DNA from 3 places in the Neobacillus sp. OS1-32 genome. Region 1 is predicted to be linked to each of the others. Evidence: a T-box and tRNA genes for the amino acid it is inferred to sense, from the RefSeq annotation. Region 1 holds a T-box; the other regions hold tRNA genes.
What was found. The T-box of region 1 lies ahead of proS (proline--tRNA ligase). A T-box ahead of a tRNA ligase gene usually reads a tRNA of that ligase, here a tRNA-Pro.
Positions count from the first base shown of each region.

Region 2: it encodes a tRNA-Pro, which carries the amino acid that the T-box ahead of proS (proline--tRNA ligase) is inferred to sense. The anticodon was not compared.
Region 3: it encodes a tRNA-Pro, which carries the amino acid that the T-box ahead of proS (proline--tRNA ligase) is inferred to sense. The anticodon was not compared.

Region 1 covers NZ_CP133263.1:1,391,319-1,394,578, reverse strand. Annotated here, with positions in the region: gene RCG24_RS07150 (MMPL family transporter) at 1-602, opposite strand, end outside; gene RCG24_RS07145 (MarR family winged helix-turn-helix transcriptional regulator) at 606-1,085, opposite strand; T-box leader at 1,290-1,506, shown strand; gene proS (proline--tRNA ligase) at 1,598-3,028, shown strand; partial or broken gene RCG24_RS07135 (YdcF family protein) at 3,204-3,260, opposite strand, start outside.
Region 2 covers NZ_CP133263.1:3,005,453-3,008,712, reverse strand. Annotated here, with positions in the region: gene cmpA (cortex morphogenetic protein CmpA) at 92-205, opposite strand; gene RCG24_RS14915 (SprT family protein) at 300-773, shown strand; tRNA gene RCG24_RS14910 (tRNA-Asn) at 1,019-1,093, shown strand; tRNA gene RCG24_RS14905 (tRNA-Ser) at 1,098-1,185, shown strand; tRNA gene RCG24_RS14900 (tRNA-Glu) at 1,202-1,273, shown strand; tRNA gene RCG24_RS14895 (tRNA-Gln) at 1,336-1,410, shown strand; tRNA gene RCG24_RS14890 (tRNA-Leu) at 1,422-1,506, shown strand; tRNA gene RCG24_RS14885 (tRNA-Leu) at 1,566-1,651, shown strand; tRNA gene RCG24_RS14880 (tRNA-Arg) at 1,711-1,787, shown strand; tRNA gene RCG24_RS14875 (tRNA-Pro) at 1,794-1,870, shown strand; tRNA gene RCG24_RS14870 (tRNA-Gly) at 2,060-2,133, shown strand; rRNA gene RCG24_RS14865 (16S ribosomal RNA) at 2,256-3,260, shown strand, end outside.
Region 3 covers NZ_CP133263.1:3,227,465-3,230,724, reverse strand. Annotated here, with positions in the region: rRNA gene RCG24_RS16150 (23S ribosomal RNA) at 1-364, shown strand, start outside; rRNA gene rrf (5S ribosomal RNA) at 457-573, shown strand; tRNA gene RCG24_RS16140 (tRNA-Val) at 584-659, shown strand; tRNA gene RCG24_RS16135 (tRNA-Thr) at 674-746, shown strand; tRNA gene RCG24_RS16130 (tRNA-Lys) at 779-854, shown strand; tRNA gene RCG24_RS16125 (tRNA-Lys) at 887-962, shown strand; tRNA gene RCG24_RS16120 (tRNA-Leu) at 972-1,056, shown strand; tRNA gene RCG24_RS16115 (tRNA-Gly) at 1,065-1,139, shown strand; tRNA gene RCG24_RS16110 (tRNA-Leu) at 1,145-1,233, shown strand; tRNA gene RCG24_RS16105 (tRNA-Arg) at 1,244-1,320, shown strand; tRNA gene RCG24_RS16100 (tRNA-Pro) at 1,327-1,403, shown strand; tRNA gene RCG24_RS16095 (tRNA-Ala) at 1,416-1,491, shown strand; rRNA gene RCG24_RS16090 (16S ribosomal RNA) at 1,818-3,260, shown strand, end outside.

The DNA.
Region 1 (3,260 bases):
ATCGCTGATCTAAATACAAGTAAAAGCACTGCAAGGATGAAAACGACCGTTATTCCTTCTGTTTTTTTCAAGCCTTCTTGGGAATTGGTGACAAGATCCTCGCCAATCACCCAGTTGCCCGTATAATAGTGGTCCAATTTGACGTTATCAATGGCTTTATAAAGATCTGTCGAAATCTCTTTTCCATCCCGTCCATTTGGGGTCACTTTTAAGGACACGAGAATGGTTTTGCCGTCTTTTGAAACCAGTTGATTCTTCAGTTTTTTTTGCTTAAAGTGAGTAACCAAGTCGGTAATGCCAAGCTTCTCTTTGTGCTGCTCAAGCTTGTTGATCGCCTGTTCGGCAGCATCAAAATCTTCCTTTGTTAATCTTTTATCGCTATGGAAGACGAGTGCCGTTTGTAAATCTGTGCCTCGATTTTCATTTGATTGAACATCTTTAAGAATTTGTGCTGCTTGGGTGGAAGAATATCCCTTCGGTACCGTAATTTGTCCCTTTTCACGAACAAGGTTTTCCATATTTGGCGCCACCATGAAAAGGCCGACAATGATGGCTATCCAGGCGATTAAAATGACCCATTTTCCTTTAATGATCGCACGCAATTTTTATTCCCCCAGTTCTTCCTTTTTCTTGTTGTTTAAGACTTTCGCCAGTTTTTCATATGTGTTGATAAAGGCCTTAATTTCCGGTTCTTCAAATTGGGTAATAATCGATTCAACCAAGAGGTGAATTTTTTCCTGCGCCTTTTGGTAGAGTTCCTTACCTTCTGGAGTCAAGGTTAAATAGACCACTCGGCGGTCGTTTAGATCGCGGGTTCGTTCAATTAACCCCTTGTCTGCCATCCGGTTGACAATGGCCGTGATGGCACTTTTATTTACCTCAAAAACATCAGCCAATTCCGTTGGGGTGCAGCTTTCTGATTGATCAATATACCTTAATATGTAATGCTGGTCATTGGTTAAATCATTGCCAATCTGTTCCTTAATTAAAGACTCAGCTTTCTTATGCACCTGAAAGGATATGGTTACATAACGGTTAATTAATTCCTGTATTAAGCTATCCTGCAAATTTTTATTCACCACCATTTTTTAAAAAAATAGTTAAGTTGTTGAACTATTCACGTGTTTAACTATATAACGGTTTAAGGAAAGGTGTCAAATAGAAAAGCTGTCGAAAAAAGGCGAGCGCAACATAACTCAATCCATTGCATTTTAGCAGGAAATGAAAATTATTCCACGATGGAATTGACTTTTTCGATTGGGAAATATATAATTTTTTCGAAATACATAGTCGAAACAATGACGGGGACTAGTAAAATGTGGCAGTCTTACCAAGAGAGGAGACCGGTGGTGCGAGGTTTCTTAAGACGGACATTTGAACCTGCCTCACGAGTTCTGTATCGGATCGACCTGAAGATACAAGCGGATCAATTCCGTTATCATGGAAAGAGTACAAAGCAGCTGCTTTGTAAATGTAGGGTGGTACCGCCAGGCCTTGGTCCCTTTTTGAGGATCAAGGTCTTTTTATCTTTAAAAAAATGCGGAAACGCACGTTTAACGGTGTTGAAGCTGAAAAATAAATAAAATGAGGTGTAATAATGGCAAAGGAATTTGTAAAAGACGTAACCAGCATGGATGAAGATTTCGCCCAGTGGTATACAGACGTGGTCACCAAAGCAGATCTAATCGATTACTCTAGTGTGCGCGGTTCAATGATTCTCCGCCCGTACGGTTTTGCCTTATGGGACAATATTAAAAACGAACTGGACCGCCGGATTAAGGAAACAGGGCATGAGAATGTGTATATGCCTTTGTTTATTCCCGAGAGCCTGTTGCAAAAAGAGAAAGATCACGTTGAAGGCTTCGCTCCTGAAGTTGCCTGGGTGACACATGGCGGTTCTGAAGAACTTACAGAGAGACTGGTCGTTCGGCCAACCTCAGAGGTGCTTTTCTGTGAGCATTATAAACATATCATTCATTCTTATCGTGACTTGCCAAAGCTTTATAATCAATGGGCTAACGTGGTTCGCTGGGAAAAAACAACCCGTCCATTCTTACGGACATTAGAATTCTTATGGCAGGAAGGGCATACTGCCCACGCCACTGACGAAGATGCGATGGAAGAAACAATTAGAATGCTGAATGTGTATGCTGATGTTTTGGAAAACGTTCTGGCTATCCCGGTTGTAAAAGGGCAAAAGACCGAAAAAGAAAAATTTGCTGGGGCAAAAGCAACCTTTACCGTTGAAAGCTTAATGCATGACGGCAAAGCATTGCAATCCGGGACCTCACACCATTTTGGCACAGGCTTTGCCAAAGCATTTGGAATTCAGTACCTTGATAAGGACGGTAAACAGCAGTATGTCCATCAAACCTCATGGGGCTTTACCACTAGGGTAATCGGGGCCTTGATCATGGTTCACGGCGATGACCGCGGTCTTGTGATTCCACCAAAAGCAGCACCAACTCAGGTAATGATCGTGCCAATCGCGCAGCATAAAGAAGGCGTGTTGGATTTTGCCTACGAGTTGAAGGATTCCTTAGCCAAAATTGCCCGCGTAGGTATTGATGCCAGCGACAAAAAACCAGGCTGGAAATTCAATGAATATGAAATGAAGGGTATCCCGGTGCGTCTGGAAGTGGGGCCAAAGGACATTGAAAATAACCAAGTGGTGTTAGTAAGAAGAGATACATTGGAAAAAGTAGTGGTGCCAATTGATCAATTAGAAACGAAGCTGGCGGAGTTATTGGAAGACATCCAGTCCAACCTTTATAATAAAGCCTTAAAACATCGCGAAGAACGAACTTCGGTTGCGACAACTTTGGCTGAATTAAATGAAATCCTAGAAACCAAACCAGGTTTTATAAAAGCAATGTGGTGCGGTGATCTCGCCTGCGAGGAAAAAATCAAAGAAGAAACCGGTGCGACCTCCCGCTGTATCCCATTTGAACAAGAACACCTGTCCGACAAATGTGTCTGCTGCGGCAAAGAAGCAAAACAGATGGTTTATTGGGCGAAAGCATATTAATTGGCAAGGCTCTTCCAAGAAGGGAAGAGCCTTTTCAATTTAAAACTCGATTCTCTTTTTGCGAGAATAATCTGTAAGGTTTAGCACTTTATACAATATATCTGCAACTTTCAGCGGGACATCTGCAGTTTTTTAAATATATCTCAACTTTCCGGGGAATAAATTAGTCGTGCTGTTAAAAAATATACTTTATTAAATAGTATTTCGTAATCGCCAAATACTCCCGGCTATA
Region 2 (3,260 bases), 1.6 Mb from region 1:
TCTAAAATCAAACTGCCAAGAAGACTAATAGCAGCCTTTGGGCCAGCTTCCTTGTTGCCCATTGGAATTATCCAAGGCGCTTACGCTTTTATTATGAGCAGTGTTTTTTTCTGTAAAAAAACCAACATTGGTTTAATAATTTGATCTGATGGCGGTTTTTTTCAAAAAAGGCTCTTTTCATTTGGTTTTGAAACCAAGTCGGCATAATGAAACCTCCCAAAGTGGATTTTCATTAAGTGTATAAATAATATATGCTATAATAGGTTGTCACGTTCTTACAGAAGCGAGGGAGCGGAAAATTGAATGATGTAGAACTGCAATTATTAGTTGAAAAGATATCCATCGATTCATTCGGCAAGCCATTTAAGCATAGGGCAGTTTTTAACACCAGATTAAGAACCACCGGGGGCCGCTATCTTCTGGGAACCCATAATATAGAAATAAATAAGAGATATCTAGAGCAGCTTGGCCATAAGGAATTAATCGGGATCATTAAGCACGAATTATGTCATTACCATCTTCATCTTGAAGGAAAAGGACACCAACACCGTGATAAGGATTTTAAGCAGTTATTAAAAAAAGTAGGTGCACCCCGTTTTTGTAATCAGCTCCCGGAAGCCAAAGCAAAACGTCCCGTGAAAAAATTTCTCGTCTATCAATGTACCAATTGCCATCTTACCTATCAGAGAAAAAGAAGTATCAACACGAGCAGATTTGTTTGCGGAAGGTGCAGGGGCAAATTAGCAAAAGTGAAGGAAGTTATTCTAAAATAAATATGCTCCGTTCCATTTATTTCTACTATAAATCTTATTGACTTTAACTTCTCCCGTCATTATAATGTAAAGAGTCGATAAGGCATCTGCCTTATTTTTTAGTTTTATTCCGCAATAGCTCAGTGGTAAAGACGAGCAAAGCGTCGTGGAAAAGCTGCGAGTTGTACACGCCGAGACGCTGCTTGAATAAGCATACTGAGGCGGGGACACAATTTATGCAATGAGTATGGAATACATTTTATTTTTCCGCAGTAGCTCAGTGGTAGAGCTATCGGCTGTTAACCGATCGGTCGTAGGTTCGAATCCTACCTGCGGAGCCATATAGGGGAAGTACTCAAGTGGCTGAAGAGGCGCCCCTGCTAAGGGTGTAGGTCGCGTAAGCGGCGCGAGGGTTCAAATCCCTCCTTCTCCGTTTAATAAACATTTTCGGCCCCTTGGTCAAGCGGTTAAGACACCGCCCTTTCACGGCGGTAACACGGGTTCGAATCCCGTAGGGGTCATCAGAAATGGGAGATGAGGTTTAGTCCATTTCCTGTTTCTTTCCATAATAATTTATTATTGTTGGGCTATAGCCAAGCGGTAAGGCAACGGACTTTGACTCCGTCATTCGCAGGTTCGAATCCTGCTAGCCCAGCCATTTCAAAAAATGCGGGTGTGGCGGAATTGGCAGACGCACCAGACTTAGGATCTGGCGCCGCAAGGCGTGGGGGTTCGACTCCCTTCACCCGCACCAGAATTTACCTCTTGAAATATAGAAATATATCTGCTAAGATGAATCTCGTCGTTGATAATGCGGTCGTGGCGGAATGGCAGACGCGCTAGGTTGAGGGCCTAGTGGTGGCAACACCGTGGAGGTTCAAGTCCTCTCGGCCGCACCAAAAAAACATTGACAAACCAATGTGCTTGTGATATTATTTAAAAGTTGGTTATTAAAAACGCGCCCGTAGCTCAATTGGATAGAGCGTCTGACTACGGATCAGAAGGTTATGGGTTCGACTCCTATCGGGCGCGCCATATTAACGGGAAATAGCTCAGCTTGGTAGAGCACTTGGTTTGGGACCAAGGGGTCGCAGGTTCGAATCCTGTTTTCCCGACCATTCAAAATAATCAACCTCATCTTATAATGTATGCGGGTGTAGTTTAGTGGTAAAACCACAGCCATGAGCAAAAGCACCTATGGATTCACTTCGAGTTGCCTCGACGCATAAAACATCCTTGATTAAACTTGAAGAGGAAGAGGCATGAAGATTCGTAAGCAAAATGTGGTTAGTAAATTATTATTATATGCGGGTGTAGTTTAGTGGTAAAACCACAGCCTTCCAAGCTGTTGTTGTGGGTTCGATTCCCATCACCCGCTCCACTTTAATTAGTTGGATGGTTCTTTGAAAACTAAACAAACAAAAACGTCAACAAACAATAATCATTCATTTCTTTATTGAAATGAAGCCAACGTTAAATTTTATGAGCTATTTCAACTCAACTTTATTGGAGAGTTTGATCCTGGCTCAGGACGAACGCTGGCGGCGTGCCTAATACATGCAAGTCGAGCGAATCAAGAGGAGCTTGCTCCTCGAGGTTAGCGGCGGACGGGTGAGTAACACGTGGGCAACCTGCCTGTAAAACTGGGATAACTTCGGGAAACCGGAGCTAATACCGGATGACTCTTATTTACACATGTAGATAAGCTAAAAGACGGCGCAAGCTGTCACTTACAGATGGGCCCGCGGCGCATTAGCTAGTTGGTGAGGTAACGGCTCACCAAGGCGACGATGCGTAGCCGACCTGAGAGGGTGATCGGCCACACTGGGACTGAGACACGGCCCAGACTCCTACGGGAGGCAGCAGTAGGGAATCTTCCACAATGGACGAAAGTCTGATGGAGCAACGCCGCGTGAGCGATGAAGGCCTTCGGGTCGTAAAGCTCTGTTGTTAGGGAAGAACAAGTATCGGAGTAACTGCCGGTACCTTGACGGTACCTAACCAGAAAGCCACGGCTAACTACGTGCCAGCAGCCGCGGTAATACGTAGGTGGCAAGCGTTGTCCGGAATTATTGGGCGTAAAGCGCGCGCAGGCGGTCCTTTAAGTCTGATGTGAAAGCCCACGGCTCAACCGTGGAGGGTCATTGGAAACTGGGGGACTTGAGTGCAGAAGAGGAAAGCGGAATTCCACGTGTAGCGGTGAAATGCGTAGAGATGTGGAGGAACACCAGTGGCGAAGGCGGCTTTCTGGTCTGTAACTGACGCTGAGGCGCGAAAGCGTGGGGAGCAAACAGGATTAGATACCCTGGTAGTCCACGCCGTAAACGATGAGTGCTAAGTGTTAGAGGGTTTCCGCCCTTTAGTGCTGCAGCTAACGCATTAAGCACTCCGCCTGGGGAGTACGGCCGCAAGGCTGAAACTCAAAGGAATTGACGGGGGCCCGCACAAGCGGTGGAGCATGTGGTTTAATTCGAAGCAACGCGAAGAACCTTACCAGGTCTTGACATC
Region 3 (3,260 bases), 1.8 Mb from region 1:
TCCCAAGGGTTGGGCTGTTCGCCCATTAAAGCGGTACGCGAGCTGGGTTCAGAACGTCGTGAGACAGTTCGGTCCCTATCCGTCGTGGGCGCAGGAAATTTGAGAGGAGCTGTCCTTAGTACGAGAGGACCGGGATGGACGCACCGCTGGTGTACCAGTTGTCTTGCCAAAGGCATCGCTGGGTAGCTATGTGCGGACGGGATAAGTGCTGAAAGCATCTAAGCATGAAGCCCCCCTCGAGATGAGATTTCCCATAGCTTTAAGCTAGTAAGATCCCTGAAAAATGATCAGGTTGATAGGTCAGAGGTGGAAGCGTGGTGACACGTGGAGCTGACTGATACTAATCGATCGAGGACTTAACCAAATAGAAAAGCGGAAGCGTCCGCTTAGCGAAACTCGTTCTTATGACTTCTTCAGCATTATCTAGTTTTGAGGGAATGAACCTCAATTGAATAGTCCGGCAGTGATGGCGAGAAGGTCACACCCGTTCCCATACCGAACACGGAAGTTAAGCTTCTCAGCGCCGATGGTAGTTGGGGCACGCGCCCCTGTGAGAGTAGGACGTTGCCGGGCATAAAGTAATGGAGGATTAGCTCAGCTGGGAGAGCATCTGCCTTACAAGCAGAGGGTCGGCGGTTCGATCCCGTCATCCTCCACCATATTTTATTTCTTTGCCGGCCTAGCTCAATTGGTAGAGCAACTGACTTGTAATCAGTAGGTTGGGGGTTCAAGTCCTCTGGCCGGCACCTTTTGCCTCTTTTATCAATTTGTTGATAATGGGCCATTAGCTTAGTTGGTAGAGCATCTGACTCTTAATCAGAGGGTCGAAGGTTCGAGTCCTTCATGGCCCACCATTAAAAGCAATCGACAAAAGGTTAAACAGTATGAGCCATTAGCTCAGTCGGTAGAGCATCTGACTTTTAATCAGAGGGTCGAAGGTTCGAGTCCTTCATGGCTCACCATTTAATAATGCGGGTGTGGCGGAATTGGCAGACGCACCAGACTTAGGATCTGGCGCCGTAAGGCGTGGGGGTTCGACTCCCTTCACCCGCACCATTCAATATGCGGAAGTAGTTCAGTGGTAGAACACCACCTTGCCAAGGTGGGGGTCGCGGGTTCGAATCCCGTCTTCCGCTCCAGATTTGCCGGGGTGGCGGAACTGGCAGACGCACAGGACTTAAAATCCTGCGGTAGGTGACTACCGTACCGGTTCGATTCCGGTCCTCGGCACCATGTTAATAATGCGCCCGTAGCTCAATTGGATAGAGCGTCTGACTACGGATCAGAAGGTTATGGGTTCGACTCCTATCGGGCGCGCCATATTAACGGGAAATAGCTCAGCTTGGTAGAGCACTTGGTTTGGGACCAAGGGGTCGCAGGTTCGAATCCTGTTTTCCCGACCATTTTTTAGTTTGGGGGCCTTAGCTCAGCTGGGAGAGCGCCTGCTTTGCACGCAGGAGGTCAGCGGTTCGATCCCGCTAGGCTCCACCAAAATTATAAAAATATGTTGACAAAGACTATCATTCTTGTTAACATAAGAAAGTCGCTTTTGAGCGATGATCGTTCTTTGAAAACTAAACAAACAAAAACGTCAACATAGAAAAGCGAAAGCACCCTGGTCAGCACCGTATGGCCTAGAGTGCTCCAACTGAGATAAAGGAAACACGAAGAAGCCGAAGGCAATTCGATGTTGACTTATCGTAGGGCGGAGTGCGAAGGACACTAGGTGCTAGGGCGCTGTAGCTGGACAACAATAATCATTCATTTCTAACGAAATGAAGCCAACGTTAAATTTTATGAGCTAATCAACTCGAACTTTATTGGAGAGTTTGATCCTGGCTCAGGACGAACGCTGGCGGCGTGCCTAATACATGCAAGTCGAGCGAACCTTTAGGAGCTTGCTCCTAAAGGTTAGCGGCGGACGGGTGAGTAACACGTGGGCAACCTGCCTGTAAGACTGGGATAACTTCGGGAAACCGGAGCTAATACCGGATGACTCTTATTTACACATGTAGATAAGCTAAAAGACGGCGCAAGCTGTCACTTACAGATGGGCCCGCGGCGCATTAGCTAGTTGGTGAGGTAACGGCTCACCAAGGCGACGATGCGTAGCCGACCTGAGAGGGTGATCGGCCACACTGGGACTGAGACACGGCCCAGACTCCTACGGGAGGCAGCAGTAGGGAATCTTCCACAATGGACGAAAGTCTGATGGAGCAACGCCGCGTGAGCGATGAAGGCCTTCGGGTCGTAAAGCTCTGTTGTTAGGGAAGAACAAGTATCGGAGTAACTGCCGGTACCTTGACGGTACCTAACCAGAAAGCCACGGCTAACTACGTGCCAGCAGCCGCGGTAATACGTAGGTGGCAAGCGTTGTCCGGAATTATTGGGCGTAAAGCGCGCGCAGGCGGTCCTTTAAGTCTGATGTGAAAGCCCACGGCTTAACCGTGGAGGGTCATTGGAAACTGGGGGACTTGAGTGCAGAAGAGGAAAGCGGAATTCCACGTGTAGCGGTGAAATGCGTAGAGATGTGGAGGAACACCAGTGGCGAAGGCGGCTTTCTGGTCTGTAACTGACGCTGAGGCGCGAAAGCGTGGGGAGCAAACAGGATTAGATACCCTGGTAGTCCACGCCGTAAACGATGAGTGCTAAGTGTTAGAGGGTTTCCGCCCTTTAGTGCTGCAGCTAACGCATTAAGCACTCCGCCTGGGGAGTACGGCCGCAAGGCTGAAACTCAAAGGAATTGACGGGGGCCCGCACAAGCGGTGGAGCATGTGGTTTAATTCGAAGCAACGCGAAGAACCTTACCAGGTCTTGACATCCTCTGACACTCCTAGAGATAGGACGTTCCCCTTCGGGGGACAGAGTGACAGGTGGTGCATGGTTGTCGTCAGCTCGTGTCGTGAGATGTTGGGTTAAGTCCCGCAACGAGCGCAACCCTTGATCTTAGTTGCCAGCATTCAGTTGGGCACTCTAAGGTGACTGCCGGTGACAAACCGGAGGAAGGTGGGGATGACGTCAAATCATCATGCCCCTTATGACCTGGGCTACACACGTGCTACAATGGATGGTACAAAGGGCAGCGAAGCCGCGAGGCTAAGCCAATCCCATAAAACCATTCTCAGTTCGGATTGCAGGCTGCAACTCGCCTGCATGAAGCCGGAATCGCTAGTAATCGCGGATCAGCATGCCGCGGTGAATACGTTCCCGGGCCTTGTACACACCGCCCGTCACACCACGAGAGTTTGTAACACCCGAAG